DNA from 2 places in the Bacillus sp. ABA4_010 genome. Region 1 is predicted to be linked to the other one. Evidence: riboswitches for the same ligand, from Rfam matches in the RefSeq annotation. Region 1 holds a riboswitch; the other holds the start of a gene.
The links. Region 1 has a riboswitch for thiamine pyrophosphate ahead of thiC (phosphomethylpyrimidine synthase ThiC). Riboswitches for the same ligand answer to the same signal wherever they lie in the genome.
Positions count from the first base shown of each region.

Region 1 (7,481 bases):
GAAGGAATACGAACTTTACGTGAGTTTTAAAGATGTAACGAGTGCGCATTGGGCTGAAATGTATGTGAACGAACTATTCCAGAAAAATATTATTTCGGGCTATACGGATGGCACGTTTCGACCGAGCAATTCGGTGACAAGAGCCCAGTTCAGCAAGATTATTATTAATGCACTTGACTATGATCTTGTGTTTGATGAACAGACGTTTAACGATGTACCGAAAACGGATTGGGCGAATCCATATGTAGAGTCAGCGGTTCAACACGGTCTTTTATTGAAAAGTGAAGTAGGAGCGAGCTTTCAACCAAATACACCGATTACTCGTGAAGAAATGGCAATTATGATTGGTCGTGCTTTACAGTTATCACCTGTCAGTCGTCCGGAAAAATTTAAAGATAATTATGAAATGAATCGTCCAGGTTTAGTAGAGGCCGTTTCTGAAGCGGGAATTTTAGATGGTTATTCAGACGGAACTTTTAAGCCGGAAAATTCGCTTACGAGGGCGCAAGCTGCGAAAGTCATCTATTTAGCAATGGAGCAAAGTAATCCAAAATAGTGAGAGAAATCGATTTATATAACATGAAAGAGACATGGAGACCCATGTCTCTTTCATGTCTTAGCCAATTGGTTCCGCGGTGTTATCTCCATGGCCACCATGAGACGATTCATCGCCAGATTTTACAGAAACTTGAGTCCAATCTGTTCGATAGAAGCGAATCATTAAAGTCACACCAAGGACCATAATGAAGGTATAAAGTGCCATCCAAGCCCCAATGCTTTTCCATCCAAGCATGAAGGTAAAAAGATACGTCAGAGGGATGAACACTAACCAACCGGTGAGAACAGATGATTTAAGAAGAAAAGACGTGTCGCCAATTCCTCTCAGTCCGCCGGCATAAAAATTAAATAAGGCGTCAAAAATTTGCCAAAACGCCGAGATTTTAATGAGAGTAGCAGCCAAATGAGCCACATTCGCATCTGTCGTATACATATTCACAATAGAGTCAGCAAATATAAATTCCAGTGCCCCGAGAATTAAAATAAAAATGCTCCCAATGATGGCTGTTTCTGTTCCAAGTCTTCGTGCCTGAAGCGGATTTCCTTTCCCGACTTCTTGACCGACTAAGATGGTGGCGGTCGCACCGAAGGCAAAGGCTGGCATAAATCCGAAACTCATGACACTTAATGCAAGTTCATTGGCAGCGAGGGCGTTTGTTCCTAAGCGAGCGACAAAGATGGTAAAAACAAACATCGCGATGCTTTTTGAAAATTCTTCGATTCCTAACTTAGAGCTTTCAGTAAAGATAAGCTTTGATTCCGTTCGATTCCAAACTGCTTTTGAACGGGTGTTGTATTTTTTATGCAAGGTAACAAAGTAGACAAAAGCCGATCCAAGCATGATAATTGCTTCTCCAATGAAGACGGCCCATGCGGCACCTGCGAGCCCGATTTCAGGAAAGCCAGCATTTCCATAAGTCAAGGCATATGTGAAGAAAATCATGATGGCATTTCCGATAATGGATGTAACCATTGGTGTTTTCGCATCACCAATCCCCCGAAAAAAGCCGTGGAAAACAAAGGTGAAAACAGAAAACGCCATGGCTAAAAAGCGGATTGTTAAATAATCTTCGCCTTGCTTAACAAAGTTCGTTGAAGATTCCATCAAAGATAAAATATCTTTTGAAGCAAATAAGCCTGTTCCAATAATTAATATGCTGGCAACTACACAAAAATAAAGAGCGAGTTGTGTCCGTTCAACCCCTTTTTTCATTTCATGCGATCCAAAATTTTGAGCGACAAGATAATTGACGGTATGACCAATTCCCGAAAACAAGGCCCATACATTGTACATAATGATATTAGACACACCTACAATGGCAATAGCGAGAGCTCCAAGCTGACCGACCATAATAAGGTTAATCGTTCCAGTCGCGGTCATCGCGGCAAAAGAAGCAATGGAAGGAATGGCAAGCTGTAATATTCTTTTCCAGTTCATGTTCGTTCTCCTAATCGTTAAATTCATGATGCAGTAACAATTCCTCATCTATCTTATATGATGGTTACTAATTTTACCATCTGTTTTTTTGCCTATTTCAACGGAGATTAGGTGAATACTTAAGAATGAAAGTGAAAATTTTCCTTTACAAATGATATGAATGTGATTTATAGTGAATTTGTAATTTTCAAAACTTAATTTATTTTGAACTAGGGGTGTCCAATAAGTTGGGCTGAGAGAGAAACGCGCTGAAGTTTCTTAACCCTCAGGACCTGATCTGGTTCATACCAGCGTGGGGAAGTTAGAAGCTACTATAATGATGGATATCATTATATATTTGTGCTAACATCAGCCGGGTCTTTAAACAAGACCCGGCTTTTCATGCTGTTTACGGACTAGATTTCGTCAAATCCATTTAAAAAGGAGAGAGCGAATGATGGTAAACAAACCAATGAACGACATGAATCTTTCTATCATGTCTAGTTTTGCAGGGAGTAAAAAGGTATATGTAGAAGGATCAAGGGTTGATTTGCAAGTTCCGATGCGAGAAATTGCGCTAAGTCCGACAACTGGATCATTTGGGAAAGAGGAAAATCCCCCTTTGCGTGTATATGATACAAGCGGCCCATATACAGATCCAGACTATTCAATCGATATTCGAAAAGGGCTTCGTCCGATGCGCCAAAATTGGGTGTTGGAGCGAGGAGATGTGGAAGAGTATGAAGGCCGTGAAGTCAAGCCAGAAGACAATGGCTACAAAAGCGGCGATCCGCGAGCGAACAATGATATCTTTCAAGGACTGAAACGGCAGCCGCTCCGTGCAAGAAGGGGAAATAATGTCACGCAAATGCACTATGCGAAGAAAGGAATCATTACACCGGAAATGGAGTTTATCGCCATTCGGGAACATGTTTCGCCTGAGTTTGTGCGAACAGAGGTAGCGCGTGGAAGGGCTGTTATTCCGTCTAATATCAATCACCCGGAAAGCGAGCCGATGATTATCGGACGCAACTTTCATGTAAAGATTAATGCGAATATTGGGAATTCTGCTGTTACATCCTCTATTGAAGAAGAAGTGGAAAAGATGACATGGGCAACAAGGTGGGGAGCCGACACGATGATGGACCTCTCGACAGGGAAAAACATCCATACAACCCGTGAATGGATCATTCGAAATTCGCCAGTGCCGGTCGGAACTGTCCCAATTTATCAAGCACTTGAAAAAGTAAATGGAGTGGCAGAAGATTTAACGTGGGAAGTGTTTCGCGATACATTAATTGAACAAGCAGAACAAGGGGTTGATTACTTTACCATTCATGCTGGTGTTCTTCTTCGATATATTCCGTTAACCGCAAAGCGTGTGACAGGAATTGTTTCCCGCGGAGGCTCCATTATGGCCCAATGGTGCCTCGCACATCATAAAGAGAACTTTCTTTACACCCATTTTGAAGAAATTTGTGAAATTATGAAAGCATATGATGTCACGTTTTCATTAGGAGATGGCCTTCGCCCCGGGTCGATTGCGGATGCGAATGATGAAGCCCAGTTTGCTGAATTGGAAACGCTCGGGGAACTCACCAAAATGGCTTGGAAGCATGATGTTCAAGTAATGGTTGAAGGACCTGGTCATGTGCCAATGCATTTGATTAAAGAAAACATGGATAAACAGTTGGAAATTTGCCAAGAAGCTCCATTTTATACGTTAGGCCCGCTGACGACTGATATCGCTCCAGGGTATGACCATATTACGTCGGCAATTGGAGCGGCCATGATTGGCTGGTTTGGAACGGCAATGCTTTGCTATGTGACACCGAAAGAACATTTAGGGTTGCCGAATAAAGAAGATGTTCGAGTAGGGGTTATTACGTATAAAATTGCCGCTCATGCCGCAGATTTGGCAAAAGGTCATCCAGGTGCCCAAAAGCGAGATGATGCCTTGTCAAAAGCGCGGTTCGAATTCCGGTGGCGCGATCAGTTTAATTTATCTCTCGACCCTGAACGGGCGCTTGAATATCATGATGAAACATTACCCGCAGAAGGTGCCAAGACTTCACACTTTTGTTCGATGTGCGGCCCGAAATTTTGCAGTATGAGAATCTCGCAAGATATTCGAGACATGGCGAGGGAAAAAGAGATGAACTTAGAAGAGGTTATTCATGAAGGGATGAAAGAAAAAGCGGATGAATTTAAAAACGCCGGCAGCGAAATTTATCGGGCCTAGTTTTTGGGCGGAAATGAAGAAAGGAGCCGTTCCATGGAAAGAGCCATTCAATTAAAAGCCGAAATTCGAAAGCTTGAAACAAAGCTGGAGCAGCTAAACGAAGAACTCATTATTTTCCAATTAAATTGTGAGCATGAATTTGAACAAAGTCATTACATTCAGCGATGCTTAAAGTGTCAACTAATGGAGAGTTTAAATTGGTGAGGAGTCTGCCTCATAAGAGGGATGCCCCCTTATGAGGCAGACTCAGAAACATAGACTAAGTTATATCAAGAATTTTGGTAAGCATTTCATATTGCATGAAACAGAAGAATAACTGTTTCTGAAACGGTATGGGACTTATTGAGCAGACGCTTTATGTTAGATTGACAGAAAAAATGTATCCAAATTGCAATTTATCGTTCAAATTATATTTACTTACAAGCTAATTCCCTGTAATCTGTTGTTGGAATAGTATCATTTTTAAGAAAACATCAGGAAGTGAAATGAGGGGATTTACAATGATTAAAGCAATTTTCTTTGATTTGGATGATACGCTGCTTTGGGATCAAAAAAGCGTAAAGGAAGCTTTTGCGGCAACATGCCGAGCAGCAACCGAAAAATATGATTTGAACGTAGAAGAACTAGAAGAAGCGGTTAGAAATGAGGCAAGAGAACTTTATTCTTCCTATGAAACGTATGAATTTACGCAAATGATTGGAATTAATCCATTTGAAGGACTTTGGGGTAATTTCTTGGATGAGGAAGATAATTTCCGGAAAATGAAAGACATTGTTCCTACTTATCGAAAGGATGCTTGGACAAGAGGGTTGAAGGCGTTAGGAATTGATGACCCAGAGTTTGGCGCTGAGTTAGCAGAACGTTTCCCTCAGGAACGACGCAACAGCCCGTTCGTCTATGATGAAACGTTTAACGTATTGGATGAATTAAAGGGTAAGTACCAGCTATTGCTTTTGACGAACGGATCGCCTGATTTGCAAAATACGAAGCTTGATATTACACCAGAACTTGTGCCTTATTTTGATCATATCGTCATTTCAGGTGCGTTTGGAAGAGGCAAACCGGATCCGTCTATTTTTGAACATGCCCTTGAGTTAATGTCCCTACATAAAGATGAGGTGCTCATGGTTGGCGATAATTTAATGACAGATATTTTAGGTGCTTCCCGTGTTGGCATCAAGTCGGTTTGGATTAATCGTCATGACAAAGAGCGAAATGAAGTCATTCCGACTTATGAAATTACGCATTTAGAGGAGCTTTATCCAATTTTAGCGACGCTTGCTACTAAATAAAAAAGAATGATGACTATTGATTCATCTTTTTAATGAAAATGAATGCGCAGAAAAAAGGGAAAAGACATCGTTCATGTAAAGTCTTTTCCCTTTCTAATTATGTTGAGAACGCCCAGACCGATACAGACTGTCCGTTTACAGGAAACACGGCAAAACCATCTTCTTCAATCATAATGGAATCATTGCGATTTCCTGTTACATCTACCCAACATTCTCCCGCTCGCTCTTTTCCAACAAACATTCGTTTTTCGCCATCATCTCCGTTGGAAATGACAACGGCACAACCTGATCCGTCAATATCTTCTATACCACGGCGAACCCATCCAATCGTGTTCGGATGATCAAAATAATCGTCTTGTTCACCGTATGCTTTATGGTAGCGAGCGTAGAGAAGAGGGTCAATTATAGCTTGTTTCCCTTCAATAGGCTCTTGTCCTCCGATGCCTACATAGTCCCCGTAAAAAACACAAGGGTATCCATCTTTACGCAGTAAAATTAGTGCATATGCACTTGGCTTAAACCAATCCTCTATCCATGATTCGAGTGATTCATGTGGTTGTGAATCATGGTTATCGACGAATGTGACCGCATGAAGAGGGTGGGCTTGAACGATTGTATGATCAAAGATTGTTGTTAAGTCAAAATCACGCCCGCTTTTGGAAGCTTCATGTAAGTTAAAATGAAGGGCGACATCGAACAAGTCAATGGTATAGTCTACATGATCTAACAATTCTTCGCAGGCTGCTAAGTCTGAGTTCCAAAACTCTCCTACAATATAAAATTCCTTTCCCTTATACGCCATCATTTCGTTTACAAAATCTCGGATGAAATTGTAGTTAATGTGTTTAATAGCATCTAAGCGATATCCATTGCACGACACTGTATCGGCAAACCATTTTCCCCAATGAATCATTTCCTTTCGAACGTCGGGATGGTTATAGTCAATATTGGCAAACATTAAATAATCATAATTTCCATATTCATCATCTACATCCTCATTCCAACCTTTATCTTCGCCTATTATTCGAAAAATGCCACTTCGATCTTGTTTGGCGTCATAGTCGGTCCCGTTAAAATGTTCAAATCCCCATTTGAATGAGGAGTACGTGTCATGTCGGTTTGGAAACGTAAATTTCGTCCAGCCTTCTATATCGAAGGGCTCAGAAATTTCTTCTTGCCGATTATCGGGATTGACTTCTACTACTTGAAATATTTCTGTTTCGTCCGCGCCTGCTTTATGATTCATGACAACATCGGCGTATACATTAATTCCATGTGAATGACAGGTGGCGATAGCATTAAGCAACTCCTGCTTCGTCCCGTATTTCGTACGAATTGCCCCTTTTTGATCAAATTCACCAAGGTCGTAAAGGTCATAAACGCTATAGCCCGCATCTTCAATTGAGGAAGCTTTCGTAGCAGGAGGAATCCAAATAGAGTCAATCCCTTTTTCTTTCAATTCTGCCGCCATCTCTTTCAACTCATTCCAGTGAGTTCCATCCGCTTTGACATGCCATTCGAAAAATTGCATCATTGTATGGTTTCGCATGAGTTTCTTTTCCCCTTTGCCTTATTGTGTATATGAAGACGATTGCATTGTTGGAAGAGTTATTTTGTCCCATCTTCTGTTTTTTATAATGGAATGCCCTTTGCACGGAGATTTGAAACATGTAGACATCGTGAAAAGAAGGATAAAAGAGAAAGTGACAAAGAAGGAGGATTAAACCAATTTTTATATAATAAGTATTAAATAACTAACAAAGAAGGACAGAGTGAGCAAGCCTCTAATTATGACAAAAGGAGTGTTGAAATGCAACGACAAAAGGTATTGGTAAATGGTGAAAGATTGAAGCAGGAGCTTGAACGATTTGCAGACTATGGTCGTACAGAAAACAATGGAGTAACTCGCCTTTCTTTATCGGAGGAAGACCGTCGTGTCAGAGATTATTTTCGTTCTTGCTGCGAAGAATTA
Region 1 covers NZ_JBSWUN010000003.1:2,384,503-2,391,983, reverse strand. The annotation lists gene ACXAEO_RS13070 (SpoIID/LytB domain-containing protein) at 1-556, shown strand, start outside; gene ACXAEO_RS13065 (MATE family efflux transporter) at 617-1,996, opposite strand; TPP riboswitch at 2,198-2,312, shown strand; gene thiC (phosphomethylpyrimidine synthase ThiC) at 2,433-4,217, shown strand; gene ACXAEO_RS13055 (hypothetical protein) at 4,251-4,421, shown strand; gene ACXAEO_RS13050 (HAD family hydrolase) at 4,718-5,509, shown strand; gene ACXAEO_RS13045 (alpha-amylase) at 5,607-7,058, opposite strand; gene ACXAEO_RS13040 (allantoate amidohydrolase) at 7,320-7,481, shown strand, end outside.

Region 2 (7,481 bases), 230 kb from region 1:
TTTCCTGTATGTTTTTTGCAGCGATTTCAGGATCTGGTCCTGCAACGGTTGCGGCAATCGGCTCGTTCATGATTCCGGCGATGCGCGCGAAAAACTACGGGGAAGGCTTTGCGGGCGCTATTTCAGCAGCAGCCGGCTCCATTGGAGTCATCATCCCTCCGAGTATTCCGTTCGTTCTTTATGGTGTAGTCGCAGGTGTTTCCGTTGGAAGCATGTTTTTAGCTGGTATTATCCCTGGGTTGTTAATTGGTTTACTGTTAATGGTCGTTTCGTTTGCTATCGCAAAAAAGAACAATTATACGGCAGCGACGACAGAACGCTTTCGTTTTAAAGATGTGGCGAAGGCAACTTATGATGCTAAATGGGCTCTTTTAATTCCCGTTATTATTTTAGGCGGTATTTACGGGGGCGTGTTTTCACCAACGGAAGCAGCCGTTGTTGCCGTTGTATATGCGATGGTCATCGGTGTGTTCGTATATAAGGAATTAACATGGAAAGACATTTACAATAGCTTAGTAGAAGCGGTGTTAATTAATGCATCAACGATGATTATTATCGGTTTATCGATTTCGTTTGCGTACATTATGACATTAGAGCAAATTCCAACAACTATTGCTGAGTTCATTACATCATTGTCAGATAATAAAATCATCATTTTGCTTGTCATTAACATTTTATTGCTCGTTGTCGGGATGTTTATTGATACGATTTCTGCTTTAGTTGTTCTTGCACCTATTTTACTGCCAATCGTAACAAAATTAGGGGTTGACCCGGTCCACTTTGGAGTCATTTTAGTCGCTAACTTAGCCATTGGATTTATTACGCCGCCGCTTGGTGTTAATTTATTCGTTGCCTCAAGTGTAAGTAAAATCCCGCTAGAGCGAATTATTGTCGGCATCATTCCATTTTTGCTTGTCATGATTTTCTCTTTATTGGTCATTACGTACGTGCCGGAGCTGTCTACTTGGCTTCCAAGTTTATCAAAATAACAAATGTGACAATTGGCTCATTTCTAAACAATCGCGTGTTAAGAAATGAGCCAATCACCTTGGAACTATCGTTTTATATGCCAAATTACAATGAGAGTGAGACGATGAACGATGAAACATCTGTTAAATCCGCAAGTGAAAAAATTACAAGTTCCTGGTATCCGTCAATTTTCGAATCTGGTCAGTCAATATCCTCATGCAATCAACTTAACGATTGGACAACCGGACTTCCCAACACCAGAACATGTAAAACAGGCAGGAATTAAAGCTATCTCCGACAATCATACTGCGTATACGCATAATGCAGGGTTGCTCGAACTGCGAAAAGCCTGCTGATTTTGTAAGAGATGCATATGGACTTGATTACAATCCAGAACAGGAAGTGCTTGTGACGGTTGGCGCGAGTGAAGCATTGGATGCTGTGTTCCGCACGATTTTACAAGCCGGAGATGAAGTGCTCATTCCTGCTCCGATTTATCCAGGATATGAACCGTTAATCGAATTATGTGGTGGAATACCTGTATACATAGATACGACGGAAAATGAATTTAAGCTTTCTGTTAAGTTGTTGAAAGAACATTGGAGTGATCAAACGAAATGTGTTGTTCTCAATTCCCCTTCTAATCCAACAGGTGTTGTGATGCCAGAGCAAGACCTTAAGGAGTTAGCCTTATTTTTAGAAACAAAAGACGTCTTTGTTGTATCGGATGAAATTTACAGTGAAAATGTTTACGGCAAACAGCATGTGTCGCTTGCTTCTTTCCCAGGCATGAGAAGCAAGACGATTGTGATTAACGGGTTATCGAAATCCCATTCTATGACAGGATGGCGCATCGGATTTGCCTTCGCTCCTGCTGAGATTGCAGACGAAATGGTGAAAGTACATTTATACAACACCGTTTGCGCTCCAACGATGAGCCAATATGCCGCCATTGAAGCCTTGACAAATGGACGAAGTGACCCCGAAATGATGAATGACCAATACATGGCCCGCCGTGATTATGTGCAGCACCGCTTGGAGCAAATGGGACTCGAGGTTGTTCAGCCTGAAGGAGCGTTTTATATTTTTCCGTCCATTCAATCTCTTGGCATGACTTCTTATGAATTTGCGTTTGAACTATTATCAAAGGGCGGGGTCGCTGTCGTCCCGGGGAGCGCTTTTTCTGCTTGCGGCGAAGGGTATGTGCGCCTGTCTTATGCCTATTCGCTTTCCATGTTACGTGAAGGACTTAACCGAATGGAACAATTTGTGGAAGAAGTGCAGGCAAGGAACGGGACGTTTTAATGAAAGCAGGCCTTATGCAGTCAAAAGAGCAGTTAGTTGATTTGTTGTGCGAATTAGTCGAAGTAAAGAGCATCACAGGGACAAACGGGGAAATTGAAATGGCGCAAAAGGTGATGGGGAAACTTGGACAGCTTGATTATTTTCAGCGTAATGAAGAGATGCTCCAGCTTCATCCGACAGAAGATGGCCGCTTTTTTGTGACGGCACTGTATAAAAAGGAGCAGAGGAAAAAAACCGTTGTACTTATAAGTCATTTTGACGTCGTTGATGTAGAAGATTATGGATTGTTCAAAGAGCATGCGTTTAATCCGAAGTTACTGACAAAATGGATGACTGAGCGCAAGGAAGAATATGCCTCGTCTGTTCGGGCGGATTTAGAATCAGGAGAGTGGTTATTCGGACGTGGGACGATGGATATGAAGTGCGGGTTGGCTGTTCATATGTCGCTAATAGAGCAGGCTTGTGCGGGAACGTTTGATGGCAATCTTCTATTGGTGACGGTACCTGATGAAGAAGTGAATTCTGTCGGAATGCGGGCAGCGGTTCCAACTTTAGTGGAAATGGCGAAAACGTATGGACTAGACTATGAGCTTGTGCTCAACGCTGAACCGATGTTTACGCGTTATCCTGGAGATGAACAGCACTATATTTACACGGGATCCATTGGTAAGCTGCTGCCTGGTTTTTTATGTTACGGAAAGGAAACGCATGTAGGCGAACCGTTTTCAGGGTTAAATGCAACATTGATGAGCGCAATGGTTACAATGGAAATGGAATTGAATACACACTTTTGCGAAGTAGTTTCCTCGCAGGAAAGCCCACCGCCGACGGCGCAGTTTCAACGAGATTTGAAAACAGATTATTCTGTTCAAATTCCGCACAGGTCTGTAAGTTTGTTTAACTTACTTTTGATGGAGCGCTCGGTTGAAGAGACCGTGAAGATGCTCGTTGAAACCGCAGAAAAAGCCGCCAATAATATTGAACGCTTTTATGAAGAACGTGCTCAAAATTTTGCCAAGCTACAAGGAAAAGAAATTGAAAATAAACAGGTGAGCGTAAAGGTTTACACATTTGAGCAATTGAAAAATTATGCAGTCTCTCTTTTTGGAAAAGAGTATGTACAAGCGTTGGAAGGGAAAGTATGGATGAAACAAGGAGAGCTTGGCAATCGAGAGCTGTCCATTCAGCTTGTAGATGAATTGGCGATGTTGTGCAATGAGCTCGGACCAATGATTGTATTATTTTTTGCCCCGCCTTTTTACCCAGCGGTGGAGACGAGTGATCAACCAATTATTCAGCAGTTGACGAAGGAACTAACAGACTATGCAAAAGAGGTTTATAACGTTCCTTTAACGACGCTCCCGTATTTTAACGGCATTTCAGATTTAAGTTATGTCGGATTGAAAGAAGGCTGGAGCGGAGTGGAAGTTTATACAGGAAACGTGCCAGTTTGGGATATGACGTACAGCATTCCTTTTGAAGAGCTGAAGCAATTTGATGTGCCGGTGTTAAACATTGGGCCTGTTGGGCGGGATGCTCATCAACAGACAGAACGGCTTCATATGGACTATGCTTTTGTGAAGCTGAAAAACATGCTGGAGCATTTATTGTATACAGTATTTCGGTGAACGTTCATATACGTTTCAAATAGAAAGGACCCGTCAAGGAAATGCGCTAACATGAGCGGTTTTTTGACGGGTCTTTACTTAAATACAAAGTGTCCCCTCGATCAGTCAAAGGGACATTTTGTTGGTTAAGGCTTATATAAACAGGGAGGGACCCTGCTTTTTTTTCGAAGGGATGTACATATCCGTTATTGCCAAGGCTTCCACCATTTTTTCGCTTTGGGCTGTTCAGCAGCAGCAGCCTCTCGAAATGTGTGGACGAAATCACGGAAAATGGTTTCGCGCTCAGTAATATCTTGACGATAAAATTGTCGTTCTTGTTCAAGGGTTTTTAAATAATAGTCTCTTTCTTGATTCATCGTTTCAAGTAATTCTTTAATTTCACTTGAGGCGGTGGATCCATGCTGCTGCAAGCGATTAGAAATTTGATAAATGTCTTTTGCTGTCTGTTCCGAAGATTTAGCGAGAAAAGAGGATAAAACTTCAATCGTTTCAATGGCTTGCTGGGTATCCTTTGATATGTCTTCCAGTTCATTCGTTGTATGTTCAGAAGAACGAATCATGAAAGAGGTAAACTCTTCAACGGTTTTCTTCGTATGTTCGGCTTCTTTAGAGAGTTGATTCAGTTCTTTCGCCGTTTGAGCCGACGTTTTTTGAATAGACGAGGCGACACTTTCCATCGTTTTCGCCGTCTGTTCTGTCCCTTTCGCCAATTGCTGCAGCTCTTTCGTTGTGTTCTCAGAAGATTGGGTGAGGAAAGAAGCAAAAGTTTCCACTGTTTCAGTCGTTTGCTGGGCACCTTTTGAAATCTCTCGTTTCACTTCTTCCAATACTTCTTCTCGCACTTCTTGGCGAATGCCTTCCCGCATCTCTTGAAGCAAATCCCGCTTGAAGCTTTCAAGTACTTCGAATACGTCTTTGTAATGCTGAATCGCTTCTACAAGCTCTCCTTCAACATTGGCTGTCTGATTGCTGACAATAGAAGCTGATGGTTCAGGAGTTAATGGATTTTTCTCAATGGGAGTATTTTTTTGAAGCAAGTGCTCTTTTATTTTCTCAAGCCCCATATTTTGATTTGTCCATTGCTTTACTTCCTTTAATAGCTGTAAATCGTTTTCCGAAAAATGGCGGGTATTGTTTTTATCGCGTGTGACTTCAAGAAAATCGCTGAATTCTGTCTCCCACTGTAAAATCATCCGTTTTTCCACTTTGAGTCTTTTAGCCAATTTTCCTACTGTATACGTTTGTACCATGAAATGTTTCACCCTTTCGACATTAATCCTAACGAGAAAAATGATGATAGAATTTGTTAATGCATTGTATTCCCTAACACTTCCTCCTTTTTCCTGCAAGGTGACAAAGGTTATCAAAAATAGACGGAATTAGTGTTGTTTTGGCAATGGTAAGCATTGCCTCTCTTGCTTAATTCGTAGTATAGTAGAAAGGAAAATGAATAACGATGAAGCCACTAGGGGAGCCATACGGCTGAGATGGAATAGATGTTCCGGACCCTTTGTACCTGATCTGGGTGATACCAGCGTAGGAAAGTGGAGCGGGTTTAAGTAACATAGTTGAAAGCTGCTCCAGTCAGGGGCGGCTTTTTTGTATATAAAAAGGGGGACTATAAATGGAAAATAAATTATATGCACCGTTATTAAAAGAGGTAAGAACGAAAAATCCGCTCGTCTATAATATTACAAATGTAGTAGTGACGAATTTTACAGCAAACGGTTTATTGGCGCTTGGGGCTTCTCCGGTCATGGCCTATGCGAAGGAAGAGGCAGCGGATATGGCTAAAATCGCAGGAGCGCTTGTATTAAATATCGGCACGTTAACTGAATCAGAAATAGAAACGATGCTTGTGGCAGGAGCATCAGCGAATGAGCATGGTGTTCCTATCGTATTAGATCCAGTAGGAGCAGGAGCGACTCCGTATCGTACGGAAACAGCCCGAAAGCTGTTGAAGGAATTGAATGTGTCCATTATTCGCGGTAATGCTGGTGAAATTGCCAATGTCGTTGGTGATAGTTGGGAAGTAAAAGGGGTCGATGCAGGAGAAGGCGCTGGCAATATTGTTAGTTTAGCGGAAAAAGCAGCGAAACAACTTGACTGTGTGGTTGTGATTACAGGGAAGGAAGATGTCGTGTCAAATGGAGAGGACACAATTCTTATTCAAAACGGTCATCCAATTTTAACGAAAGTAACAGGAACAGGGTGTTTGTTGACATCTGTGATTGGGGCGTTTGCTGCAGTTTCGGTGGATTTAATGGCTGCTGCTGTGTCAGCCTTAACTTATTACGGAGTAGCTGCTGAAATAGCAGCGCATGAAAGTGCTGAGTTAGGACCAGGAAGCTTCCAAATCCAATTATTAAATGCACTTGCTAACACGGACGTTTCCGCTGTTACAGCGAATGGGAAGGTTTTCTTGGCAGAAAGAACAGTATAAACAAACGCAAAAGAGAGATGATGCTTTTTTCTTGTTCAAAAAATTAAAGAAATGCAACTATAATATTTTCAAACCAAACTATGTTCTAAAAGAAAATAGTTTTAAAAAAATCGTCAGCAAGAATCATGATAAGCTATGCACAAGAAAAAATAATTCGGGCATATTAAAAAAGTAGGTGGTCCTACACTTACAAGACAGGAGGGGATTTCATGACAAAACGAAATCGCAAAACAAAAGGCGGGGCGCAAAGCCCGAAGTCCATTACGGAGTTTTCAAATGAAATTGCAGTAAATCCAGCGAATAATCAAGCAAAACAGGCAGAAAAAACTCGGCCACATCAGGAGTAAGAGCGCGAGGATATCTTAATGAAATAAAGATGTCCCTACAAATCCACAGTAAAATGAAAAAGAAGATCCATTTCCTATATTGGGGAAACGGATCTTCTTTTTGTTCCGATTCTAAAATTATTTGGAGCCTTTTTGTTTCTCTTCATTGCAGCAAGTACATTGTCCGTATAACGTTGACACCTTTTCAGTTTCGAATTGTTCGATTGTTTCACTGCAAATTTGGCAAATGATTGTCCCCATTATGAAGGCTCCCTTCTTTTTCATTAATAGATTTATAGTGTATTGGTGTAAGCGTTTTATTCTTTGGTATTATAATAGTATGTCACAATTAAAATGTCAATCATGAATTGTATGTCACATTAATAGAGATAATGTCGATGGAATCTTGTAACTAAAATGTAACTGACATGCTATAATCATCCATATTAGAAAAAGTATATGGATGGACTTTCTCACCTGGCTTCCAATGGGTGGAGCAAATTAGGAAAATGAAAAAAATTTATGGAAGGGGACTTTATTTATGTGGATTATTACTGTACATGCAAAGGAACGTATTCAAATGTTTGAATTTGATACGGAAGCTGAGGCGAGAGAGGCGTTTAAAACAATTAAGGGTTCAAAAGTTCTGTCAGAAGTGGTGTATTTCAACGACCCTTGTTTTGAGTTAGCTGGAGTTTAATAGATGTTTTGACTAAATGCTGAACGTGGCCGTGTTGGAGAACGAATAAAGTCGTAACTGAGTAATGAAAGGACCTGTCTAAAAATCCTTGAGCCTACTGGATTTTTCAG
Region 2 covers NZ_JBSWUN010000003.1:2,152,851-2,160,331, reverse strand. The annotation lists gene ACXAEO_RS12080 (TRAP transporter large permease) at 1-989, shown strand, start outside; partial or broken gene ACXAEO_RS12075 (aminotransferase A) at 1,101-2,274, shown strand; gene ACXAEO_RS12070 (M20/M25/M40 family metallo-hydrolase) at 2,274-3,902, shown strand; gene ACXAEO_RS12065 (helix-turn-helix domain-containing protein) at 4,088-5,152, opposite strand; TPP riboswitch at 5,360-5,462, shown strand; gene thiM (hydroxyethylthiazole kinase) at 5,527-6,345, shown strand; gene ACXAEO_RS12055 (hypothetical protein) at 6,555-6,692, shown strand; gene ACXAEO_RS12050 (GapA-binding peptide SR1P) at 6,810-6,932, opposite strand; gene ACXAEO_RS12045 (hypothetical protein) at 7,213-7,371, shown strand.
Region 2: another riboswitch for thiamine pyrophosphate. It lies ahead of thiM (hydroxyethylthiazole kinase); the one in region 1 lies ahead of thiC (phosphomethylpyrimidine synthase ThiC).